3 regions of the Chryseobacterium sp. SG20098 genome follow, and region 3 is predicted to be linked to each of the others. Evidence: riboswitches for the same ligand, from Rfam matches in the RefSeq annotation. Region 3 holds a riboswitch; each other region holds the start of a gene.

Region 1 (3,285 bases), 150 kb from region 3:
TTATCCTTTCGGTTCACCCACCAGGTGAAATTAAGAAGCAGTTTCTGAAAAACTTTCTCTAAAAATAATAAATCCGGTTTTCCGTTAGTTTTTTCATCAATTTTGAAAACACGGAAGCATGACCAGGCGTGTACTGGCGGGTTCACGTCACTCATATTCCATTCATAGGCTGGAAGCTGTCCATTAGGATGCATGTACCATTCCTTAGTAAGGAGCAAAAGTTGTCCCTTGGCAAATTCCGCATCAATGATGGAAAACGGAACACAGTGAAATGCCAGATCCCATGTGGCATACCATGGATACTCCCATTTATCGGGCATAGAAATAATATCCTTATTATGGAGATGATTCCATTCCGTATTTCTTACATATTCGTTGAAATTTCTTGGGGCTTCAAAGTTGGGATCACCTTTCAGCCATTTTCCAATATTGTAATGATAGAACTGCTTATTCCAGAGAAGTCCTGCAAAAGCCTGTCTCTGAACATTTCTTTCATCTTCGTTAACGGTATCATTTTGAATTTCTTTATAAAATTCTTCAGCTTCAGCCTGTCGCGTATTGAATATTTCATCAAACTTTTCAAAAGGCTCATCAGCTTCAGCCGGGCATAATCTGAATTCAAAAACTTTGGATTCTCCGGCACCAATAAGCTCATCAATCAGAAAAGAAGCTTTTGTCCCTTTCTTTGCGGGATTTATCGTATTCGTTTGATGGATAATATAATTATTGATTCCGTCTTTGAAATAAGTGTTTTCACCTGCAGGAGCTCCATAAAGCTTAGAATTGTTGGTTTCATTATCACAAAATACGCTTTGTGCATTGGTATTTCGGGAATAAAGTTTTTTAATGGAGATACTGTCGTGTCCAATATTGATACTTCCGTCATGAGAAGCATTAAGCTCTGCCTTATAGGTGTTGTATCCCCATTTCCAGTTATTTCTGAACCATGCTGTAGGTGCCACCACAATAGGTGCTTCATGCTGACTTCGGTTACAGACCGTTACTCTGGCAAGAATATCATTGTGATCGGCCTTGCAATATTCAATGAAAATATCAAAATATTCATCATTATCGAAAATTCCGGTATCGAAAATTTCATATTCCGGTTCCTTTTTACTGCGTCTTCCGTTTTCTGCAACAAGGTCATCGTAAGGAAATTCATTGATCGGATATTTATACACCATTTTCATATAGCTATGAGTAGGTGTATTATCCAGATAATAAAAGATCTCTTTGATGTCTTCCCCATGATTTCCCTGAGGATTGCTCAACCCAAAGAATCGTTCCTTTACCATTTTGTCTTTCTTGTTCCAGAATGAAAAAGCAAAACACAAAAGCTGCTTTATATCAGAAATTCCGGCAATACCTTCTTCTCCCCATCGGTAGGCATAGCTTTCTGCATTATTATGGTTGGTAAAATTCCAGGCATTCCCGTTCGGGCTATAATCTTCACGTACATTTCCCCACTGCCGGTTGCTTACATAAGGTCCCCAGTTTTTCCATTTGGTATCTTGTAATCTATCTTTTTCGGCGGTCATATCTCATCACTTTTCCATACGAAGTTAGTTTTTTTGAGAAGTAATTCCAATTTTTTTCATCTGAATAATTATTAATATACTCTTGGAATACTTGTATTTAAGGGCTTTTTTAAATATTAAAATAATTTTTTTTTGAAATTAAAAGAAAAGAACTACCTTTGCACCATTCGTTCATTCAAATATTGAAAATGTTATCAAGAAAGGTTGAGGGATTAGACCCTATGAAACCTTAGCAACCCTTTGCGCAAGCAAAGAAGGTGCTACGTTCTACCAAATAATTTTGGACAGATAACTCACTGAAGTTCTTTTCAGCCATTTCCTGTGGCATTTTCAATTGTATTAAAATTTAATAGAATTGAAAACAGAACTAAACTATATTAATCTTACGTATCAAACTCATTCCCAAAAGGAATACCATATCCCGTTGAGCTATCAGCTCTTTGGGAAAGATCTGTTTACAGCCCCTGTCATTTTAGTCAATCATGCTCTTACCGGAAATTCAAACGTATCCGGAGAAAAAGGCTGGTGGAAACAGCTGGTGGGAAAAAATCAGATTGTTGATACTGATCAATATACCGTTCTATGCTTCAACATACCCGGAAACGGATATGACGATTTTTTAATTGAAGACTATGAAGACTTTACTCCTTCAGATATCGCAGCGATATTTTTGAAAGGACTTGAAGCGTTACATATCAAAAATTTATATGCCATTATCGGAGGCTCTCTGGGAGGAGGGATTGCGTGGGAAATGCTTTCCAAGCAGCCGGATCTTGCAGAAATATTTATTCCTATTGCCTGCGATTACAGAACGCACGACTGGCTTCATGCACAGTGTCTGGTTCAGAAATTTTTATTAAATGATAAGGAAGAACCATTACAGAAAGCAAGAATTCATGCCATGTTGTGCTACAGAACACCGCAGTCGCTCAATGACAGATTTCAAAACCAATATAACCAGGACAAACAACGCCTGGAATCAGAAGACTGGCTGGTTTATCATGGTAATGCACTAAACGAAAGGTTTAGTTTAAAGAGTTACAAACTGATGAATCATCTCTTGATGAATATAAATGTTGTTGAAGAAGCACTGGAGAACATACAGGCACGAATGCACATGATCTCCGTAGATACAGACTTATTCTTCCCGGCTTCTGAAATCCGAATGTGTTTTGAAAACTTAAAAGAGAAAAATAAGGATGTGTCTTATCACGAGATCCAATCTATACACGGCCATGATGCCTTCCTAATGGAATATCAACAATTAAATAATATCATTAAAAACATTTTATAGAAGTAATGAAAAATGCTAACGAGATAAAATTTTTGAAGAACAGATCAATCGTCAAATTTGAAGGAGAAGATTTCCTGGGAGAAATCGGTATTGACGGACGAATTTTTAAAGCGCTTACTTTAGCGCGTATAAGTGTAGGTGTAATCTCTCAGCAGGCTGTAGAGAACGGAATTTCTATTCTGGTGCATGAAAATGATGCAGAGAAAGCAGTGGCTTGTCTTATTGATGAATTCGAAGCAGAAAGAAAGTCAGGAAAAGTTTCCCAAATATATAGTATCAATAATGTTTCTGTGATTGGTTTTGTTGCAGAAGATTTCAATAAAGTTTTTGCAGAACTTGCCAGAAACAATGTTTTTCCATTGCTTTTGAACCAGGTAGCAGGAGAAAACAGAGTCAATATCGTAGTGACGTCTTCACAGGATGAAAAAACAAGAAACATCATAGAATCTGAAA
Region 2 (3,285 bases), 650 kb from region 3:
GGCCAGACCGCTTATAATTGGCAGGTTACCAATTTTCAAAGACCTGCGAAACAGGATCTTATAGTCTATGAATTATTATTGAGAGACTTTACTCAAGAAAAAAACTGGCAGTCATTGATTGATAAAATCTCGTATTTAAAGAATTTAAAGATCAATGCTATAGAACTGCTTCCCATCATGGAATTTGACGGAAATCTTTCCTGGGGATACAATACTTCTTTCCATTATGCATTAGACAAAGCCTATGGAACTCCGGAAAAATTCAAAGAATTTGTAGATTTATGTCATCAGAACGGAATTGCAGTCATTCTGGATGTAGCGTTTAATCATGCTACAGGACGCTCTCCTTTAGTTAGACTTTGGAATATTGATCCTGATGGTGACGGCTATGGTGATGTTGCACCGAACAATCCTTACTTTAACCAGGTACCGAAACATTCATACAATGTCTTCAATGATTTTAACCATACAAGTCTTTCAACGCAATATTACGTTGAAAGATGTCTTCAGCAATGGCTTACGGAATATCACATAGACGGATTCCGTTGGGATTTAACCAAAGGATTTACGCAAAGCTGTTCTGAAAATGATGAGGCCTGTACCAATGCCTACCAGCAGGACAGAGTGGATATCATGAAAAATTATGCTGATAAACAATGGGCCATTGATCCCAATTCTTATATGATCTTCGAACACCTTGGAACTGATGCAGAAGAACAGCAATGGGCGAATTACAGAATAGCAGAAGGAAAAGGCGTTATGCTTTGGAATAAACAGACCGATCCTTACAATCAGAATACGATGGGCTATCAGGAAAACAGCAACTACGACCGTATGAATCACAGTCTTCACGGATTCACCAATATGAGTGCCGTAGGCTACGGAGAAAGCCACGATGAAGAAAGACTGATGTTTAAAAACCTTGCATACGGTGCAGCGAACGGAAGCTATGATGTAAAAAACCTGAATACCGCTCTTGAAAGAATGAAAACTTTCGGGGCCACGTTCTTTACTATCCCTGGTCCGAAAATGATCTGGCAGTTTGGAGAATTAGGTTATGAATTCAGCATCAACAGATGTGCGAATGGTACCATCGACAGCGGATGCAGAACCGATGAAAAACCTGTAGCATTCACTTTAGGATATGATACCAATGCGAACCGAAAAGCAGTCTATGATACATGGGCTAAAATCATCAACATCAGAAACAGTCATCAGGTTTTTAAATCTAGAACTTACAGTATAGAATCCAATAACCTTACGAATGATCCTACTGGTCTTATCACAAGAATTTATGTGTATGATGCAGCTATTACAACAGGAATAAAGAATGTTGTCGTATTGGCCAATTACACGACTTCCGCACAGAATGTAGTGCCTTATTTCCCTTACACTGGTCAATGGCAGAATTTAATGGATAACAGTATTTCGAATATAGTTTCCACAACGGCTCCGATCACTTTACAGCCCGGAGAATTCAGAATCTTTGGAAATTATGCAGGTGCGTTGTCTACTGTAGATACCAATGCGGTCAACAAATTATCTCTTCAGATTGCGGATAATCCGGTTCGCAACGGAATCGCTCACCTCGTTTTCAATAAAGCAAAAAAAGGTGAAATTTCAATTTTTGATATGACCGGTAAAAAACTGGATAATTTCAAACTGGATAAAGAGAGCGGAACTTACGATGCGAAGGTTGATTATCCAGCAGGCACGTATCTTGTGCAGTTGAAATCAGATACAGGAATAGCCATTCAAAAGATGATTATTGAATAAAATAAATTATAAAATAATAAAGGCAAATTTGCGGATCAGCAGATTTGCTTTTTTTTGTAAGTTCAAAAAAATAGTCTACTTTTGCAGTAGATTTATCAAGAAAGGTGGAGGGATTTGGCCCGGTGAAACCTTAGCAACCTACACGGTTCCAGAAGTGTAAAGGTGCTAATTCCAACCCTTTGGGGGAGATAAGTGAAGTCAATATTCTATATAAATTCCATTTCTTGAAGTCTTGTGTATCTGCGGAAAGATCCGTCAGATTCGTATTATTAATTGGCAAGAATAAAAATGAAAAAATTAAGCACAGCTGTATTATTGCTTGGAGCAATTCTGGTCGCGGCTCAGGAAAGTGAGGAAAAAGGAAATCAGATCGAAGATATCATCATCGTCGGAAACCGTAATGTCAAAAGAACAAAGCTGGAGACACCGGTTCCTGTAGATGTAATTAATATCGACAAAATCCAGAGAAGTTCTCCCCAAATGACTGCTCAGGATCTCCTGAATTATGTGATTCCATCGTTTAATGCAGTGAGACAGTCTGCTTCTGATGGTACCGAACATATTGACCCTGTTACTTTAAGAGGTATGGGACCCGATCAGGTTTTGGTGTTGCTTAACGGAAAGAGAAGACATTCTACTTCTTTGGTAAATTATCAGAATACCGTGGGAAATGGTTCTGTAGGAACAGATTTGAGTACCATTCCCGTAATTGCAATTGATAGAATAGAAGTGTTAAGAGACGGAGCAGCTGCGCAATATGGTTCTGATGCCATTGCAGGAGTGATCAACATAATTCTTAAGAAAAATACAGGAGCTTCAGCAAGCCTTACCTATGGATTAACCGGAAGAAATGATGGTGATACTTACCAGGCAGGAGTTAACTATGGAACCTCATTAGGAAAGAAAGAAGGCTATATTAATCTTTCATTACAGCTAAGTCACAGAGGAAAAACCACTAGAACGCAAAATCACGACCTGGATATTTTCGGGGATAATTTTGCCTATGAATTTGCTGGTGATGCTGAAGCCGTAAAAGCTGCCAGAGCTGCAGATGATGCAGAAATTGCAAAAAGAGGATTAACACGTGATGATTTTAATTTTCAGATCGGAGATGCCCAGATCAGACAGGGACAGCTGTTTTTCAACTCAGAATATCCTTTTAATGATCATTTTAAACTCTATTCTTTCGGAGGTTTCAGTATTAAAGAAGGAGAAGGGTTTGGTTTCAGAAGACTGCCGAGCGAAAAATCTAATGTAGTTTCATCCATTTATCCGAACGGATTTCAGGCTACTCTGGCCTCTCAGGTATATGACGTTTCTTATGCTGTAGGTGCGAAATATAATGTTAACGACTGGCTATTTGACCTTAGTAACACCTTTGGAAGCAATACTTTCAATTATAATGTAAACAATACGAATAATGCTTCTTTGGGAGCAAAATCTCCCACCCGTTTTTATGCCGGAGCGCATAGTTTTCTGCAGAATACCATTAATCTTGATGTTTCTAAA
Region 3 (3,285 bases):
CCGTCAGCATCTAAAACGTAAGTTCCGTCAGCATTTCTTTCATAATAAGGATAGAAAGAAGGAATAAACCTTGCGGCATTGATGATATTGCTCGCCTTGGAATCTGAAGAAGTTGGTGCCTGCTGAATACTGTTGGTATAGCTTAAGTTGACTCCAACATTTAACCATTTCTTCACTTCCGAATTGATTTTTAATCTGGTATTATATCTTTTAAAACCGGATTCAATCGCCATCCCTTTATCATCCAGATACCCTAGTGAAAAGAAGTAATTACTTTTATCACTACCTCCGCTGATATCAAGATCCATCTGGTTTCTTGATGCCACTCTCTGTAAAACATCTCTCCAGTCGTCATTCCAGAGTGGTGATGCACCAGGCAATAATTTCCCATCTGTTCCCACCGGTTTTGGATAAGCAGTTCCATATGGATTAATTCCAAGGGTAGAAACAAGATTATCCGTTGCCATCTGAGCAGCCTGCTGAGAAGAAACTTTACCGGACTGATATCCGTTTCTTAATGCTTCCCAATATAATTGAAAGTATTGATCCGTGTTTACCTGTTCATAATCTTTGACAGCTCTTCCTGAGAATCCCTGACTGATATTAAAATTAACTCTGGCTTCTCCTTTTTTCCCTGATTTTGTAGTGATGATAATAATCCCGTTGGCTCCTCTTGAACCATACAAAGCACTTGCTGTAGCATCTTTTAAAACACTTATAGATTCAATATCGCTTGGGCTAATGGAGTTCAGGTTTCCATCAAAAGGAATCCCGTCCACTACATATAAAGGATCACTGGAAGCACTGATGGAACCAATACCTCTGATTCTGATGGTAGAAACCGCACCTGGCTGTCCTGATGCACTGGTGGTCTGAATCCCCGCAACCTGGCCTTCCAATGCTTTGGTGATATTGGTTACAGGTCTGTTATTAATCTTATCACTTGAAATGGTCGCTACAGAGCCGGTATAGCTGTTTCTTTTAGCTTTTCCGTAAGCCACCACTACTACTTCATCAATCTCCTTTTCATGAAGGCTATCTTTTTTCGGTCTGGAATTCTGTGCACTTACACTGGTTACTCCCAGAAAAAAAGCAGCAACCGGAGGCATCCAGGCTTTAGAATTGAATAAATTTTTGCTAATCATAATCAATTTTAGTTATCATATATTAAAATTTAGCCCTTTGCAGAAAAATCAGCAAAGGGCATCGATAAATACGATAAACCAAATGCTTATTTTTCCTTAAAAGGCTGAACGTAACACCTTGCCCCACGGGTAGGTTGTCAAGACTTCACAGGGTCAGTTCCCTCCATCTTTCTTTATAAGCCGATCGAAATATGGTTGCAAAGCTAAAAACTTTTAGTCTACAAAACAAGTAGACTTATTTATTTTTCATGATAAATTTTCAAAAATTAACGTAATTTTTTAATAAAACCCATCACAATAAAGAGTTACAAGCTTTGCTACTTTCTTAAACATGACAAATATCATTATCAATAATTCAATACAACAAATTAAATCTGTCCAGAAATTTTTGATCTTTAATTGAAAAAAGTTTTTAATTTTATGGTATGAAAGTTTTGATCATCAACGGCCCTAACCTCAATCTGTTAGGCACAAGAGAACCGGAAATCTATGGAAATGTTTCTATGGAAAGCTATTTGGAAAATTTAAGATCCGAGTTCCAGACCCATGAATTAAAATATTACCAGTCTAATATTGAAGGAGAACTTATCAACAGACTTCAGGAGGATGATTTTGATGCCTTAGTAATTAACCCCGGAGCTTTTACTCATTATTCTTATGCTATTGCTGATTGCTTGAAAAACATTCGCAAGCCAAAAGTAGAAGTACATATCAGTAACATTTATAAAAGAGAGGAATTCCGACAGAAATCTGTAACGGCAGCCAATACAGATGCCGTTTTATCAGGCTTTGGAATGGATGGATATAGGCTGGCTTTATTAAGCTTGAAGTAATTTTGTTACTTATCCTTTTCCCATGAATTGCACAGATTTCTACAGATAATTATGGATAAGTATCAGAGTAATTTATGAAGATAAAAGATAAGGTTTATTGCAAAGACATTGGAATATATTCCGGGCAATTGACGAAAAGAAAAAACTATATCGTTGAAGAAAAAAATGCGGAAAATATAAGAATCTGGAATGACGAAGGAAAACTGAGGTGGTATTCTGATTTTTATTTTAGTTTAAACAATGAACCGGAAATAACTTCTATTCATATTGATGATGAAATTGAAAATATTGAATCTGATGCTATAGAAGTAAGCATTGAATTTTCCGACAAAACAAAATATGGGATGACCTTCACTACCCCGCAGTATTTAGATAAAATATTGGACAAAGAGTCTTACTTTTCTTCAAAACACTTTATGATTATAAAATACCTCACTGAAGAATCAATCAAATCAACCGTCCTAAAACTGGATGAACAGAACGAACTGATTGAAAACTGTAAAAAATATGAATAAAAAAAAAGCCTCATCACTGATGAGGCTTTTTGTATGTTGATTGGCAACTATTAGATAGTTTGTTCCTGCAATTGAGGTCCTGAAGCTACTAATTTTTTACCTTCTTCAGTATCACAATACTGCTCAAAGTTCTTGATATATCTTGAAGCAAGATCTTTTGCTTTTTCTTCCCATTCTGAAGCGCTCTCATAAGTATCTCTAGGATCTAGAATACCTGTAGAAACGTTTGGCAATTCAGTAGGAATTTCAAGGTTCATAATTGGAACCTGAGTTTTAGGAGCATTATCAATAGAACCGTCAATGATGGCATCAATAATTGCTCTGGTATCTTTAAGAGAAATTCTCTTTCCGGTACCATTCCAACCTGTGTTTACCAAATAAGCCTTAGCGCCGTGCTCTTTCATTTTGCCGATTAATGTTTTAGAATACATTGTCGGGTGTAAGGTAAGGAATGCTTCACCAAATGCAGGTGAGAAAGATGGTTGAGGTTCTGTAATTCCTCTTTCAGTTCCTGCCAATTTTGAGGTATAACCGCAAAGGAAGTGGTACTGCGCCTGATCTTCATTCAGGATAGAAACCGGAGGAAGTACTCCGAATGCATCTGCTGAAAGATAAACAATCTTTTTGGCATGACCTGCTTTAGAAGGCAATACAATTTTGTTGATATGATAGATTGGATAAGAAACTCTTGTGTTCTCAGTGATAGATCCGTCTGTATAATCTGCTACTCCATTGTTAACAACAACGTTTTCAAGAAGAGCATCTCTCTTGATGGCAGCGAAGATATCCGGT

Evidence for each region. A riboswitch is a leader RNA that binds a small molecule or an ion and turns the genes downstream of it on or off. The one in region 3 is predicted to bind S-adenosylmethionine.
Region 1: it holds a riboswitch for S-adenosylmethionine, as region 3 does, so the genes downstream of both, RHP76_RS17795 (alpha/beta fold hydrolase) here and RHP76_RS17015 (SusC/RagA family TonB-linked outer membrane protein) in region 3, are expected to answer to the same signal.
Region 2: it holds a riboswitch for S-adenosylmethionine, as region 3 does, so the genes downstream of both, RHP76_RS14030 (TonB-dependent receptor plug domain-containing protein) here and RHP76_RS17015 (SusC/RagA family TonB-linked outer membrane protein) in region 3, are expected to answer to the same signal.

Annotation. Positions count from the first base shown of each region.
Region 1 covers NZ_CP134622.1:3,870,694-3,873,978, forward strand. The annotation lists gene RHP76_RS17790 (MGH1-like glycoside hydrolase domain-containing protein) at 1-1,538, opposite strand, end outside; SAM riboswitch class I at 1,727-1,833, shown strand; gene RHP76_RS17795 (alpha/beta fold hydrolase) at 1,894-2,832, shown strand; gene RHP76_RS17800 (ACT domain-containing protein) at 2,838-3,285, shown strand, end outside.
Region 2 covers NZ_CP134622.1:3,068,758-3,072,042, reverse strand. The annotation lists gene RHP76_RS14035 (alpha-amylase family glycosyl hydrolase) at 1-1,776, shown strand, start outside; SAM riboswitch class I at 1,866-1,971, shown strand; gene RHP76_RS14030 (TonB-dependent receptor plug domain-containing protein) at 2,065-3,285, shown strand, end outside.
Region 3 covers NZ_CP134622.1:3,717,873-3,721,157, reverse strand. The annotation lists gene RHP76_RS17015 (SusC/RagA family TonB-linked outer membrane protein) at 1-1,145, opposite strand, end outside; SAM riboswitch class I at 1,229-1,327, opposite strand; gene RHP76_RS17010 (type II 3-dehydroquinate dehydratase) at 1,571-1,978, shown strand; gene RHP76_RS17005 (hypothetical protein) at 2,053-2,493, shown strand; gene pckA (phosphoenolpyruvate carboxykinase (ATP)) at 2,544-3,285, opposite strand, start outside.